2 regions of the Corynebacterium liangguodongii genome follow, and region 1 is predicted to be linked to the other one. Evidence: predicted binding sites of a transcription regulator. Region 1 holds the regulator's gene; the other holds the start of a gene.
The links. Region 1 encodes LexA, which represses DNA repair genes until DNA is damaged. Its sites were predicted from a motif close to CGAACANNTGTTCG; they were not measured.

Region 1 (10,789 bases):
TCCGCCACCGTCCGGGGGTGCAAGTCCTGGACGTGGGTGAGGGAGTCGAACGAGTTGCCGGGCTCGTTAAACGCGATGTGACCGTTGGCGCCGACCCCGAGGATTTGGATGTCGACACCGCCTTCGGAGACGAGGAGCTCCTCGTAGTCGCGGCAGGCGGCCTCCGGGTCGGGGTGGGTGCCGTCGGGGGAGCGGACCGCGGAGTCGTCGATATCAATGTGCGAGGTGAACTCGCGGCGGATCGTGGCGTAGTAGGACTGCTCGTGCTCGCGTGGGAGGCCAATGTATTCGTCGAGAAGAAATGCCCGGCACTCGGCAAAGCTCAAGCCCTCCTCGCGATGCCGGCGGATGAGCTCGCGGTAGGTCGGCGTAGGGGTGGACCCGGTGGCCAGGCCAAGCGTGGCACCGTCGCGGACGTAGCCCTCCAGGATGTCGGCGGCGGTGGTGGCCACCTCCTCCGCGTTGGGGCGGATAACTATTTCCATGTTGTCCTTTCGGCTGTAGATCAGGTATCAGCACTGAAGACGGAGAGCTCGGCGCAGCCGGGGATTACGGCTCCGGCCGCGAGTTGTTGTCGTGCCCCACCAGGTAGCCTATGGTCCCGACAGTAGTAGCCCCGAGCTCGCTGTGTTCAGCGCGGCTGAGTGCCGACGGCGAGACCGAGGCGGGGCGGGTGTGAGAACCGATGCACACCCGCGCGTCCTTCTCGAGTTCGGCGATTGTCAGGCGTGGGACGTCTGCCTCGATCCTATCGATGGCACTGCGCAGCGGGGGTACAAGGGTCTCAGTGGGAAAGCACACCACGGGTCTCGGGAAGCGTCTCTTCTCAACGCTCGGGGGTGCCTGGCGGGGAATGGGGTGTCGTGGCGGTCCCAGCTCGAGATTTCTGAGCCTTCCATGCGGTAGAGGCGATGAGGAGCAGGAAGAGAACCAAAACGATTATTCGGGAAAACGTTGATGGGAAGAACACCGAGACGACGACACAAAAGATGATGGTGGGAATTCCGTAACGCCAGCTGTCTCTGTGCCTTTTCACGACCGCGAGGTAAGCCGTTCCGCCTATTCCGGCGAGGAGCGGGATCAATCCTAGGGCCAGTTGATCGCCCGGCGTCGTATTCCCTGGCTCGAAATGCGTTGACAAGAGAGTGCACCCCGAGAGGATGAGGATGTGGAAAACGGCTTGAATTAAAGTGGTGCGTTGACTCATGAAATCTCCCATTAGCAGTAGTCCGAGTAAACAGAAGGGTAGTCTGCCTGAACTCCTATTTTCAGGCCACGTCCAGTGGCGACGGCTGTGACTGCGCGGCCGCCCATCTCAATCAGGCTCGGTGCGCTGATGGCTGCGAGTACCAAGCCGATCGCTGAGCCCACGGGTCCTCCGAACGCGGTTGCTGCGGCTTCTAGGGCTGCTGCCAAAGCAACCGGCCCTACATCAGCCGCGGCTACGATGGCTGCCCCGGCACCAACGCGAAGATCTTCACGAGCGAAGCACACAGATGAGCCGTCGCGATAAGCGTACTCAACGAAAGCGGTCGAACTACCTGAACTCACGGGCGCACCCGACGTGGAACTGCTCAGGTTTACGGGCTTCCCGAGCACCGATTCATGCAGTCTTTCGAGGTCTCTGCTGCTAAATCCATATTAGCCCCCGAACGAGCGCACGCCATCGCGTTGCCACTTGGTGGGTACTTTCGTCGCCACCCGTATGGGGGGGGGTCGGTGATTGTGCGGCACCCTTGCGTAGGGTCTGCTGGAGACTCAAAAATGTCGGCGTTTTTTGGACCCCGTACGCCATCTAATATGTGTGACCATGACCAATACTTTCGGATGGGCCCTCCACGGGGACGGCCGCCGCGTGAGGCCGGGAGCCGTCGTCGCGCCGGAGGAGCGGCTGAGCTGGCCGCGCACGATCGGCATCGGCATGCAGCACGTTGTCGCCATGTTCGGGGCGACGCTGCTCGTGCCCACGCTCACCGGATTCCCGGTGAACACGACGCTGCTGTTCTCCGGGCTGGGCACCATGATCTTCCTCGCGCTGACCCGCAACCGGCTGCCCAGCTACCTCGGTTCGTCTTTTGCTTTCATCGCGCCGCTTGCGGCGTCGCAAAGCAGCGGCGTGGGCGCGCAGCTCGGCGGGGTCGTGGCCACGGGGCTTGCGCTCGTCGCGGTCGGCGCGCTCGTCTCAATGGCGGGCAAGACGCTTATCGACGCCACAATGCCACCCGTCGTCACCGGGGCCATCGTCGCGCTCATCGGGCTCAACCTCGCGCCGACCGCGGTGGCCAACTTCCAGGCCCAGCCGTGGATCGGGGCGGTTACCCTCGCGACGATCCTCGTGGTGACGGTGGCCACGCGCGGGATGGCCTCGCGCCTGTCCATCCTCATCGGCGTCGTTGTCGGGTGGGCCGCCGCCGCGCTGGGCGGCGGCGTGCCCGCTGAGGCGCGTGCGGCGATCTCCTCCGCCGACTGGGTCGGGTGGCCCACCTTCCATACCCCCGAGTTCCGGCTCGAAGCGGTCCTGGTAACCCTGCCGGTCATTGTGGTGCTCATCGCCGAAAACGTCGGCCACGTCAAAGCCGTGAGCGAGATGACCGGGCGAAACCTCGACGACGTCCAGGGCCGGGCGCTCATCGGCGACGGCATCGCCACCGCTCTGGCCGGCAGCTTCGGCGGCTCCGCGACGACGACGTACGCGGAAAACATCGGGGTGATGGCGGCGACAAAGGTCTATTCCACCGCCGCCTACTGGGTCGCGGCCACCTTCGCCATCGTGCTGGCCTTCAACCCGAAGTTCGGCGCTGTGGTGTTGAGCATCCCTCTCGGCGTGCTCGGCGGGGCCTGCCTCGTCCTCTACGGAATGATCGGCATGCTGGGGGTGCGCATCTGGCAGGACAACCGGGTGGACTTTAACAACCCGGTCAACCTGCTTACCGCCGCGGTGGGCCTCATCGTTGGCATCGGCAACCTCACGCTCACCGTCGGCGGGGTAGAGCTCGGGGGCATTGCCCTCGGCTCGGTCGGCGTGATCCTCGCCTACCCGGCGATGCGCTGGGCCTACCGCACGATCGGGGAGGGCCAGTACTCCCGCTAGCTACTCGCCGTCGAGGTTTTTCTCGATCAGCCCGGCGATTTCCGCGACCGCCTCGGCGTTATCGGAGGTGACGGTGACCTCGTCGCCGAACTCCGCGCCCATCGCCATAATCATCAGGGAGGAGGCTGCGTCGGTTTCGTCGTCATCGCCGCCGGCGAGGGTGAGGATGATCTCCTCGTCGTACTCGCCGGCCGCATCCGCGATCACCGTCGCGGGGCGCGCGTGCAGGCCCACGGTGGAGCCGACCTTGACTGTCTTGGAAGCCATCTCGAATTACCTTTCGTCTGCAGTATTGCTCCATACCAGTCTACGCACCAGTCTGCGCTACGCGTGCGTGAGGACGCCACCGCGCGGCCACGATCCCACCACCCGCAACCGCCACCCCGGCGGCCACCGCGGCGGCGAACGCGAGGGGGGAGGCGAAGGTAAACCACACAAACGCCCCGCCGTGCGGCGCGCCCGTCTGTGCACCGCACGCCACCGACACGGCCCCGGCGACCGCGCCGCCGAGCACCACGGCCGGGCCCGGGCCGAAGGGGCGCGCTGCCTCGGTGATGAAGGCGAGGCCGGAGAGCCAGGCCGTTGTGGCGGCGGCGCGTTCGGCGGGGGAGAACAACCGTGGTGCCACCGCCGCGGCGGCGCTGTAGGCGAGCGGTGGGGTCATGCCCGCGGCCATTACCGCCGCGGCGAGGCAAGCACTCGCGGGGCCCTGGTCGACGAGGCCCGCGACGGCTAAGAAGTAGGCCGCCTTGTTCACGGGCCCGCCGAGGTCGTAGCACATCGCGGCGCCGCACGCAGCCGCGAGCAGCACCCCCGCGCCCACGGCGACGCCCGGCGGCACGTGCCACTCCTGCGCGGCCCCGAGCGCGCCGGTCGCAGCCCACGTGAGAGCGCCGACGGCCAGCGCCCCGAGCGCCGGGGTGAGGACGAGAGTAAAAAACGGGGCCAGCGGGGCGAGCGCGCGGGGCGGGCGCAGGGCCCTCAACCACCCGGCGCACGCGCCGGCGGCCACCCCAGAGAGCACCGCCGCCACGGGGCTTGCCCCGCCCGCAGCCAGCACGCCGCCGATGAGACCGGGGGCAACGGCAGCGCGCCCGCCGAGAGCCCAGGCGATGGAACCGGAAAGCGCGGGGGCGAGGCCCATGTGCGCGGCGGCGCCTAAGGCCACGAGCCCCCAGGCGCCCGTGACATCGCCGAGGGCCGTGAGCGCGGCAGCCGTCACGGCCAGGGGCACCGCGACGCTTAGCGACGTCATCGCCGCGCCCCACACCCTCCCCGCGAGGCCCGGGCCGGGGGAGGGTTCGCGGGCGGGATTGCGGGCGGGGGCGGACAACGCGGCGTCGATAAGCGTGCCCGGCGAATCGATCGCCTCGCGCGTCGAGCACTCGACGAGCGGCTTTCCCGCGAAGCGCTCGGCACCGAGCACGGCGACATCAGCGGCGAGGATCACGGCATCCGCCTGGGCAATGAACCCGGGATCGAGGGCATCCGTGCCCGATGCGCCCTGCGTCTCCACCCGCAACACCACCCCTTCGCGCTCGCGCGCGGCGGCCTCCAAGGCCTCCGCCGCAAGGTAGGTGTGCGCCACCCCCGTCGGGCACGCCGTCACCGCCGCGATGGTTGCGGCGGGGGACCGCGGCGCGCCCGCACCGCCGAGGGCGCGGGAGATCTCATCTGCGGCGTCTTGCGGTGATTCCGCGGCGCGCAGCCGTTCGGCCAGCCCGCCCCGAGCGAGCGCCCGCGCCAGGGACGAGAGAACCTTGAGGTGGGCGCGCTGCTCGGATGAGGGAACGGCGAGGAAGAACACAAGGTCCGCGTCCCCATCGGGGCCGGAGAAATCGACCGGGCGCGAAAGCCTGGCACAAGCGACGGCGGGGCGCAGCACGCCGTCGGTGCGGGCGTGCGGGATGGCGATGCGCCCGGCAACCCCCGTGCCCGATGCGCCCTCGCGGCGCAGAGCCGCCGCGCAGAGCTCTCCGGCATCGGCTACCGCGCCCTCGTCGGCCAACATGCCGGTCAACGCAGAAATTACCGCCCCCGGGCTATCGCCCAGGTCGACGTCGAGGGCAACGCAGCGAGCGGAGATCATGCCAGGGCCACGACCTCAGTGCGTGCCAAGTCAATATCCCCCGGCGCGGGGATGCCGGTGCCGGGGATCGCCGTCGCCGCAGAGCCGTAGGCGACGCTGCGGCGCACGCACTCGGCGGGCGGCGCGCCGCCCACCCGGGCCATGACGTAGCCGGCCAGCGCGCTATCGCCGGCCCCGACCGTGGATACCTCCGCCACCGGCGGCGGGGAGGCGGCCCACGCTCCCTCGGCGGTGACCAGGCAGGCGCCGGCCGCACCCAGGGTCACCAACACCTCCTTGACCCCGGAGTCAGTGAGCTCCCGCGCGGCGGAGACCACGCGGGAGAAATCGCCGCGGGCCGCCTGGGACTCAAGAAGCGCCCCGTCGGCCCCGGTGAGGTGCGCGAGCTCGAACGCGTTGGGCTTGAGCACATCCGGGGCCGCCTGCTCGAGGCGCGCGCCGAGCCGGAGCAGCGGGTCATCGGAGGTGTCGATGGCGATGAGCGCACCCGGGCAGGCCTTGCGCGCGGACATCGCGAGGGTGGCGTACCACTCCGGGGGCGCGCCAGGAGGCAAGGATCCGGCCATGACCACGGCGTCCGCGCGCGATTCGGCGACGGTGGCAATGAGCGTATCGGCGATGCGCTCGATGTCCTGGCCGCTGAGCAGCGGTCCTGTCTCATTAATCTTCGTCGTCGTCCCGTCCGCCTCCGTCAGCGTGGTGTTCGTGCGGATGGGGCCGGAGATGGGCACGGATTTCAAAGGGATACCGGAGTTGCGGCAGATGAGCGTGAAAGGGTCGGCGGGGCCGCACGGGGCGATGGCCAGGGTATCGCAGCGCGCCTTCGCGCACGCGTGGGAGACGTTGATGCCTTTGCCCCCGGGTTCGCGCTGCGCGCTCACCGTGCGGTTCACCCCACCGGTGGAGAGCACCTCGAGCCTCAACGTGGCGTCGATGCTGGGGTTGGGGGTAAAGGTGATGATCACAGTGCGGCTATCCTCCGGCTCGGTCCCAGCGAAACTCTCCCAATTATGGCCAGCGCGCCCGCAGCGGTCAACGCGGGACCCGGGGGCTATGAGCCGACGGTGACGACTTCGACGCCGCGCTCGGTCAGCTCGGAGACGATGCTCTCGGGCGCCCCGGAGTCGGTCACGACGACATCTATGTCGTCGAGGGAGGCGAAGCTCACCAAATAGTCGTTGCCGATTTTCGTCGAATCGCACAGCACAACCACCATGCGGGCGTTGGTGACCATGGCGGATTTAATCGCCGCCTCCTGCGCGTCCGCGGTGGACAGGCCGTGGTCGACGCTTAGCGCGTTGGTGCCGATGAACGCGACGTCCGCGCGCATGAGCGCGAGCGAGCGCAGCGCCATCGCTCCGACCACGGCTTGCGTGATCGCGCGGACAGATCCGCCGAGCAGGTGCACGTGGGGCAGGCCGGCCGTGGAGAGATCGAGCGCGATCGGCAGCGAGTTGGTCACAATTGGCCACGAGGCCGCCCGCGGGTCGGTGGCGAGCAGTTTCGCGAAGGCGCTAATCGACGTCCCCGCGTCGAGAAAGATCCCGCCCTCGGAGTGCTCCGGGACAAATCGCAGCGCCGCCTGGGCGATGGCAGACTTCGCCGTCGAGGCGGAGCGGGAGCGGGCATCGAGCGAGAACTCTGTGGTGAGGAACGATTGGCTCGCCACCGCGCCGCCGTGGACCCGGTGCACTACCCCCTGCCGGTGGAGCACGGCGAGGTCCCGCCTGACCGTCTCGGCCGTGACGTGGAACTTCTCCGCCAAGTCGGTGACGTTGACGCGGCCCTCAATCGCCGTTAGAGAGGCGATCTGGCGCCTGCGTTCTTCTGCGTACATGCGTCGCGCTCCTCGGGTGGTGAGCGGGTGGAATAAACCGGGCGGCCGCGGTGGCCGTTGACGACCATTGTCCCGGAAAGCCCGCGCCGCGGGATGCTGGCCGTGTCCAACCCACCCCCACGGGGGTGGTGCCCGCGCGCAAGTATGCCCTAGAGCGTGCGGAAAACGGAAACAACCCGGCCCATAATCTCCGCGTTCTCCCCCTTGATTGGGGTAAACGCGTCGTTGTGGGGGAGCAGCCAGACACCGGTCGAATCCCGGTGGAACTCCTTGACCGTCGCCTCGCCGTCGAGCAGGGCGGCGACGAAATCCCCTTCCTCCGCGACGGGCTGAGAGTGCACGACGACCCAGTCCCCGTCGAGGATACCGGCGTCCCTCATCGACTCGCCTATGACGCGCAGCATGTAGAGCTCGCCGTCACCCACCAGTTCCTCGGGCAACGGGTAGTAGCTTTCGACGTTTTCCTCCGCGAGGATGGGCGAGCCCGCCGCTATCTGCCCGACGACGGGAATGTAGCGCGCCTGGGAGGCGTCCTCGGGTGCCTGCGGGGCCTTTGGGGCGGGCTCGCGAGTAGACCTCGGCTCAGGCAGGTGGCGCAGGTCAACCGCCCGGGGCTTGTTCGGATCGCGCCGCAAGAAGCCCTTCTTTTCCAGCTCCTTGAGCTGGTAGGCGACGGACGAGGTGGACTGCAGGCCGGCGGCGTCGCCGATCTCGCGGATGCTCGGCGGGTACCCGCGCAGGACTACCGCATCCTGGATGACCTCCAGGATGCGGCGTTGGCGGTCGGACAGGACGCTGAGGTCGAGGGTGGTGTCGTCTTTCTTGCGGGCCACGGGTGCTCCTTCGGTGCGGGTGGGGTCGGTCGTGGCTACCAAGGTACCAGATGTGGCAAGTGTGTTCGACTTTTTGCGGCGTGGGGTAGACATCGTCGCTCAGGGGTGATATAAATCGAACTGAAGTGCGGAATCGAACACGTGAGCGCATGGTTCGTTCGAACGTGTCCGGGCCGTTCATAGAATGAAGCTACACAACGAAAGGACACCGCCATGACCATCCAGATTGAGCGCAACAACGCACCGCAGGCGGCCTACCGCGAGCACCTGGCTGAGGTGCTGCCCGCTGAGGTGTGGGACATCCCCGCGGCGCCGAGGTGCCCTCGCCGCCCGTCGGGTGTTCGAACGAGAGGAGTTCCGCATCGAAACTATGGGCGTGAAAAACGCTTCGAGCAAGCCTCGGGAGTAAGCGCTACTCCTGCGTTCGAAACTCGCCACGAAAACCGTGCCGGCATCCTCATGGGCGTGATCCTCGGTCTGGCGCTGATCGTGGGATCGGCCGCGGGCGGAGCCTTCGGCACCGACGCCTCGACACAGGGGGGCGGCGGCGTCGCGGAGGTCTCCATCGCCAGCGTCCGCTAGCTGGCAGCGAGGCTCCCCCGGGTAACATCGAGGCGGTTAGCACCCGCCACGAGGAGGCCGTCGAATCCCATGCACTGCCCGTTTTGCCACAACGACCATTCCCGCGTGCTCGACTCCCGTGTCATCGACGCTGGATCGGCCATCCGCCGCCGCCGCGAGTGCGCACAGTGCGGGGGCAGGTTTACGACGGTGGAGAAGGCCGTGCTCATGGTGGTCAAGCGCAACGGGGTGAGCGAACCTTTCGACCGGGACAAGCTCATCAACGGCGTGCGCCGGGCCTGCCAGGGCCGCGACGTCTCGGACGATGCCCTCAAACGCCTCGCGCAGCAGGTCGAGGAGACGGTGCGCAGCCACGGCAGCTCACAGGTCGACGCGAACGATGTCGGCCTCGCCGTGCTCGAGCCGCTGCGTGCCCTCGACGAGGTTGCATACCTGCGCTTCGCCTCCGTGTACAAGTCCTTCGAATCGGCCGACGACTTCGAGTCCGAGATCCGGCTCATGCGCCGCCGCGACCGGGAGGACTTCTAGCGTGCCCCCGTGCCCAGGGCGTCGATCATTTTCTCGATCCGCCTCTCGCTCACCGGCTTGGGCGTGCCCAATCTCTGCGCGAAGAGGCTCACGCGCAGCTCCTGGAGCTGCCAGTAGATGTCCTTGACCTCCCTCGACTTCCGCGCGGCCGCCGGCAGCGCGCGCAGCTTTGCTTCGAGGCGCTGCGTTAACGAGGCCACCGCGTCTTGGCGGTCGGCGTCCCGGTCCGGGTCGATGGCCATATCATCGAGCCGGATGCGCATCGCCTCGATGTAGCGCGGCAGGTGCGCGAGGCGGTCGGTGCCGTGGACCGTCACGGCGTGCTCCGGCAGGAAGAAGTCGAGCTGGGCGCGCATATCCTCAATCGCCGGGCCCTCCCACGCGTCGAGCTCCTGGGCGATAGCGCCGTACGCCACGAGCGCCGGCGCGAGGGCGACGACCTTCTGGCGCACCCCGGAGGCAACCTTGGGCTTTACGGCGGAGAGCAGCTCATCGAACTCCTCCGGGGTGCGCACCGGGCCGCCGTGGGAGAGCATGAGGTCGCGGATGGTGGCGGCCCGGGCGTCGTCAACAAGCCCCTGCGCACCGCCGTGCGGGTAGTTCTCCACCGCTACTTTCTGGCGCAGCGGTAGGCCCTTGGTCATCTGCCCGGGCGAGATCGGGATCTCCCGCAGCAGGAGCGTGAGCGTCGCGGTGAGCATCGAGGCGTCGGCGGCGGCCTTCGTGGCGTGCACCGCAACCTTCACGCCGTCGGGGGTGACCTCGAGGGCGGGGTAGGCCGCCACTGCGTTGCCCTCGATCGTGGTGGTGACGCTTTCGGGGACCGCGCCGAGGGTCTGCGCCGTCCACTTCCGCGCGACCGTCGTCTCGCTCGACCTGCTGGCCTTCGCCACCGAGGAGCGGATCTTGCCCGACTGTCGCTCCTTGAGCGCGTGGAGGTCCTTATCGTGGTCGATGACTTCGCCGCGCTTGTCAATCGCGGCGAAGGTAACCCTCAGGTGGGCGGGTAGCGCGGTGGGGCGAAAGTCCTGGGCATTGATGCCCGCCCCGCCGAGCGCGCGCAGGGCGTCTGCAAGCTGGTCCACGAGCCGGCCCTCGCCGGGGGAGAGCCTGCTCATGGCGAGGCCGGCGAAATCGGGCGCGGGGACGACGGAGCGTCGCAACGCTTTAGGCAGGGTGCGGATGAGCTCGGTGACAAGCTCGAGGCGCAGGCCCGGGACGAGCCAGTCGAATCCCTCGGCGGAAAAGCCCGCGAGCAGCGGCACGGGGATATCCACCCGCACCCCGTCGAAGGGATCGCCGGGTTCGAAGGTGTAGCGCAGGTCAAAGTCGATCGACCCCTGGCGCCAGGTGGAGGGGAAGTCTTCCGCGGAGGCGTCGACGGTGGCGTCGATAAGCGATGCGGGATCGAAGTCAAGGAAGTGCTGGTCCTCGCGCCTTTTCTTCTTCCACCAGGAATCGAAGTGCCGCGCGGTGGTTACTGTGGCCGGTAGCTTCGAGTCGTAGAAGTCAAAAAGCGTGTCCTCGTCGACGACGAGGCCGCGCCGGCGCACCTTCTCCTCGACCTCGGCCGCCTCCGCCAGCGCCTTGTCGTTGTGCTCGATGAAGGTGTGGTGGCGGTTCCAATCCCCGGCGATGAGCGCGTGGCGGATGAACATGGAGCGGGCCGCCTCCGCGTCGACGTGATGGTAGGGCACGAGCCTGTCGCGCACGATCGGCAGCCCATAGAGCAGCGAGGTTTGGTGCACCATCGCCGCCGAGCGCTTGCGCGACCACACGGGCTCGGAGTAGCTGTGCTTGAGCAGATCACGGGCTGCGGCCTCGACCCA
Region 2 (4,049 bases), 580 kb from region 1:
GGTGACCAAGGCCCCAACACCGGGGGTATGGGCGCCTACGCGCCGCTTCCGTGGTTGCCCGAGGATGGGGTCTCGCGCATCGTGGAGTCGATCGCCGAGCCGGTTGCCCGCGAAATGGTCGCCCGCGGCATCCCCTACCAGGGCATCCTCTACGTGGGTGCGGCGTGGGGGCCGCAGGGCCCGGCGGTGGTGGAGTTCAACGCCCGCTTCGGGGACCCCGAGACGCAGGCGGTGTTGTCGCTGCTCGAGACCCCGCTTGTCGACGCCCTCTTTGCCGTCGCCACCGGCACCCTCGCCGACCTGCCCGCCCTGCGGTGGAAGCAAGGTTACGCCGCGACCGTCGTGCTCGCCGCGGAGAACTACCCCGCCGCGCCCCGGACAGGGGATGCGCTGAGCGGGGACAATCTCAATGACCCGACACGGATCCTGCATGCGGGAACGACCTCCCGCGACGGTTCGTATCTCTCGGCGGGTGGTCGCGTCCTCAACGCGCTCGGGCAGGGAGGCACGCTGGCGGAGGCCGTTGGGGCGGCCTACGCGGAGGTGGAAAAGGTCGAGTTGCAAGGCTCGTTCTACCGCCGGGACATTGCCCGGGCGGCTATCGAGGGGCGGATCTCGCTCTAGGCGCTGGCGGGGGCCGAAAAAGCGGGGGATCGGGCTCCCGGCCAGCGGGGCTGGGGCGCCGTCTCAGCTTCGCACCGGGGGAGTGGTGGTAGGAGACGGTCTCGTTGAAGGCGATGGTGCCGTCGGGGGAGACCACCCCGATCCGGCCTGTGTCGGAGCACCTCACCACGTGGGATCTGCCCGCGTGGCCGTCCCGGGAGTCGTTGTTCCACGAGTGGTGGCGTCGGCACAGCCCGGCGAGGTTCGGCAGGTCGGTGTTGCCGCCCTGGACGTAGGCCAGCATGTGGTGGGCCTCGGTCTCCGACAGAGGCACGTCGCAGCCGACCCAGGCGCATACCCCTTGGACGGCGAGCATGGCGATGCGCTGCTCCACGCTGGCGAGCCTCGTGCGGCCCAGCGAGATCGGGATGCCGGTCACCCGGTCGACGTGGACGATGAAGTCCTCCGTGCCGCCCATGCCGAGGCGGATGAGGTCGAAACAGGAGAGCTCTACCCCCACGTTTGTCATAAACGTCGTGTGGTGGTCGGCGTCGGCGAGGTCATCTAGGGTGATGGCGAGCGCGACGGAGGCGGCGCCGCGGTTTTTGACCTGCCGGTCGGCCTCGTACTGGCCGAGGATGCGCCAGAACTGGTCGAAGCGTCGCTGGGTGGGAGTGCGTGAGTCCTCGGACGATGGCCCGCCCGTGTTCGAGCCGGGGCCGGAATCCGAGTCGAGCAGGGCCTTAAACAGGGCCCAGTGCCCGGCGGTCATCGTCGCGGTGACGTCAAAGGTCCCGTCCGCCTTTTGCGGCCCGGCCTTGATGCCGCGGGCCGCGTAGCCTGCATTCGGGTCGGCCGGCGGGCGGTGGGCGCGGTTCGCCTTGTTGACGAGGCTGCGCACGAGCTTGCGCAGGTCGCTCGCGGGGCGCTCCTTCGCCTCCGCTAAGGCACGGGCGTGGATCGCTGCACGCTCGCACGACGCCTCCTTGGACAGGCCACGCAGCTCGGAGTCGATGATTCCCTGCTTTTCTGCACCGATCCCGCGGGAGGATTCGCGGGCCTTTTTCTGCGACTCGCCGGGGTCGGGGGAGCAGCCGCCGACGCCAAGAGGGTCGTCGTTACCGCCCGGCGGTGGTGGAGGCGGGGGCGGCGGTGGTGGCGCGAAGAGGTCGCGGCCGCGGCTGATCCGGCGGAAGGCTTCGGCGCGGGAGAGGTCGAGGGCCGTCTCGAGGTAGTCGTTGGCGTGGCGCCCGCCGACCGAGCGGCCTGCGCCGTCGCGGTCGCAGATGTATGCGAAGGAGGCGTCGATGAAGGCTTTAGCGTTGGCCGCCTTCTCCAGCCGTTCCATATCTGCGCGGATGGTGTCGAAGTGGAGGGCGGAGGGGTCGTCGAAAAGCGAGCTCAGCTCGTTGAACGCGGACTCGATTGTGGCTACGAGTGAAGCGATTGCGGTCATGGTTCCCCTCCTTTCCTCAAGATGGACTCAGTGTAGAGTCCTGTCGCGACACGTACCCCACAAAATAGAACACATGTGCGAAATGGGGACGATGTTATGGCGGCGTGGAATAATGGAGCCCGTGTCTGTGAAGCCGATGAACGCAAACGTCCTGTCCAACCGCTACGCCTCGCCGGAGATGGCGTCGCTGTGGAGCGCCGAGCACAAGATCGTGCTGGAACGCCAGCTTTGGATCGCCGTGATGAAGGCCCAGAAGGGCCTCGGGGTGAAGATCCCGGATGAGGCCATTGAGGCCTACGAGGAGGCCGTCGACAAGGTTGATCTGGCGAGTATCGCCGAGCGCGAAAAGGTCACCCGCCACGACGTCAAGGCGCGCATTGAGGAGTTCAACGCGCTGGCCGGCCACGAGCACATCCACAAGGGCATGACCAGCCGCGACCTCACCGAAAACGTCGAGCAGCTGCAGATCATGCGCGCGCTCGAGCTCACCCGAAATAAGGCGATCGCGCTGCTCAAGGCCGTGGGCAACCGCGCGGAGCAGTACAAGGACCTCGTCATGGCCGGGCGCTCGCACAACGTCGCGGCGCAGGCGACCACGCTGGGCAAGCGGTTTGCCTCCGCCGCCGAAGAAATTCTCATCGCCACAGAGCGCATCGAGCAGCTTCTCACGAGCTACCCGCTGCGCGGCATTAAGGGCCCGATGGGGACGGCTCAGGACATGCTCGACCTGATGGGCGGCGACGAGGCCAAGCTCGGTGAGCTGGAGCACGCAATTGCCCGCCACCTTGGCTTCGATCGCACCTTCGACTCCGTCGGGCAGGTCTACCCGCGCAGCCTGGATTTCGAGGCCATCTCCGCTCTCGTACAGCTCGGCGCCGGCCCGTCGAGCCTTGCCACAACCATCCGCCTCATGGCGGGCAATGAGACCGTCACGGAGGGCTTCAAGGAGGGCCAGGTCGGATCCTCGGCCATGCCGCACAAGATGAACGCCCGCTCCTGCGAACGCGTCTGCGGCTTCCAGGTCATCCTGCGCGGCTACCTCACCATGGTCGCGGATCTTGCCGGCCAGCAGTGGAACGAGGGCGATGTGTTCTGCTCGGTCGTGCGCCGGGTTGCGCTGCCGGACGCGTTTTTCGCCATCGACGGTCAGCTGGAGACCTTCCTCACCGTCCTCGACGAGTTCGGGGCGTTTCCCGCGATGATCACCCGCGAGCTCGATCGCTACCTGCCGTTCCTCGCCACCACCCGCATCCTCATGGCGGCCGTGCGCGCGGGCGTGGGCCGCGAGACCGCCCACGAGGTGATCAAGGAGCACGCGGTGGCCATGGCGCTGGATATGCGCGAGAGCGGCGCGGAGCAAAACCTCATTGAACGTCTCGCCGCCGACGAGCGCCTGCCGCTTGGCCGCGCGGACCTCGACAAGGCACTCGCGGACCGCAATGCGTTCATCGGGGCGGCGAGCTCCCAGGTCGACCGCGTGCTCGCGCGCATTCAATCGCTTGTCGACGCCCACCCGGGCGCCGCCGCCTACGCCCCAGGCGAGATCCTCTAAGAAAAACCTAGTCCTGCCAGCGGATCGTCTGCGCGGGCTGGGCGGTGTTGCGAGGGCTGACCACGGTGGCAAGCTCCACACCGGTGCCGACGATGCCGCGATCGCGCTTGCCGGCCCAGGTCACAACCGCCCGCTCGTAGCTCCGGCCGAGGGTGATATCTCCCGTGTAGGCGGGCAGCGGATCGTTGCTTTCCAACCCGCAGTAGAGGTTGTCGTCGCGCTCGACGAAGTTTGCGCGCAGCCCGGCGTCATCAACCGGGGTGACGCTTGGCAGCGCCACCGAGATGTCCGCCCCGTCGGTGCCGAAGGCGACCGGGGTGAAGGTGGCGACGAAGCAGGAAAACCCCGCGAAGCTCTCGGGTGGCGGCGCGGCGCTCGTGGTGGTCTCATCGTCGCTGTCAGAGGCCCCAGTGGACCCTGAAGATCCAGAGCCGCGCT

Region 2: C3E79_RS09200 (HNH endonuclease signature motif containing protein) is a predicted target of LexA. The motif match lies at 2,126-2,139, and genes of this name have one in related genera.

The regions. Positions count from the first base shown of each region.
Region 1 covers NZ_CP026948.1:1,340,913-1,351,701, reverse strand. The annotation lists gene nagB (glucosamine-6-phosphate deaminase) at 1-485, opposite strand, end outside; gene C3E79_RS06500 (uracil-xanthine permease family protein) at 1,811-3,091, shown strand; gene C3E79_RS06495 (HPr family phosphocarrier protein) at 3,092-3,358, opposite strand; gene C3E79_RS06490 (fructose PTS transporter subunit IIB) at 3,399-5,180, opposite strand; gene C3E79_RS06485 (1-phosphofructokinase family hexose kinase) at 5,177-6,145, opposite strand; gene C3E79_RS06480 (DeoR/GlpR family DNA-binding transcription regulator) at 6,232-7,017, opposite strand; gene lexA (transcriptional repressor LexA) at 7,167-7,850, opposite strand; gene C3E79_RS06470 (hypothetical protein) at 8,064-8,432, shown strand; gene nrdR (transcriptional regulator NrdR) at 8,502-8,960, shown strand; gene hrpA (ATP-dependent RNA helicase HrpA) at 8,957-10,789, opposite strand, start outside.
Region 2 covers NZ_CP026948.1:1,924,014-1,928,062, reverse strand. The annotation lists gene purD (phosphoribosylamine--glycine ligase) at 1-624, shown strand, start outside; gene C3E79_RS09200 (HNH endonuclease signature motif containing protein) at 599-2,059, opposite strand; gene purB (adenylosuccinate lyase) at 2,172-3,611, shown strand; gene C3E79_RS09190 (hypothetical protein) at 3,619-4,049, opposite strand, start outside.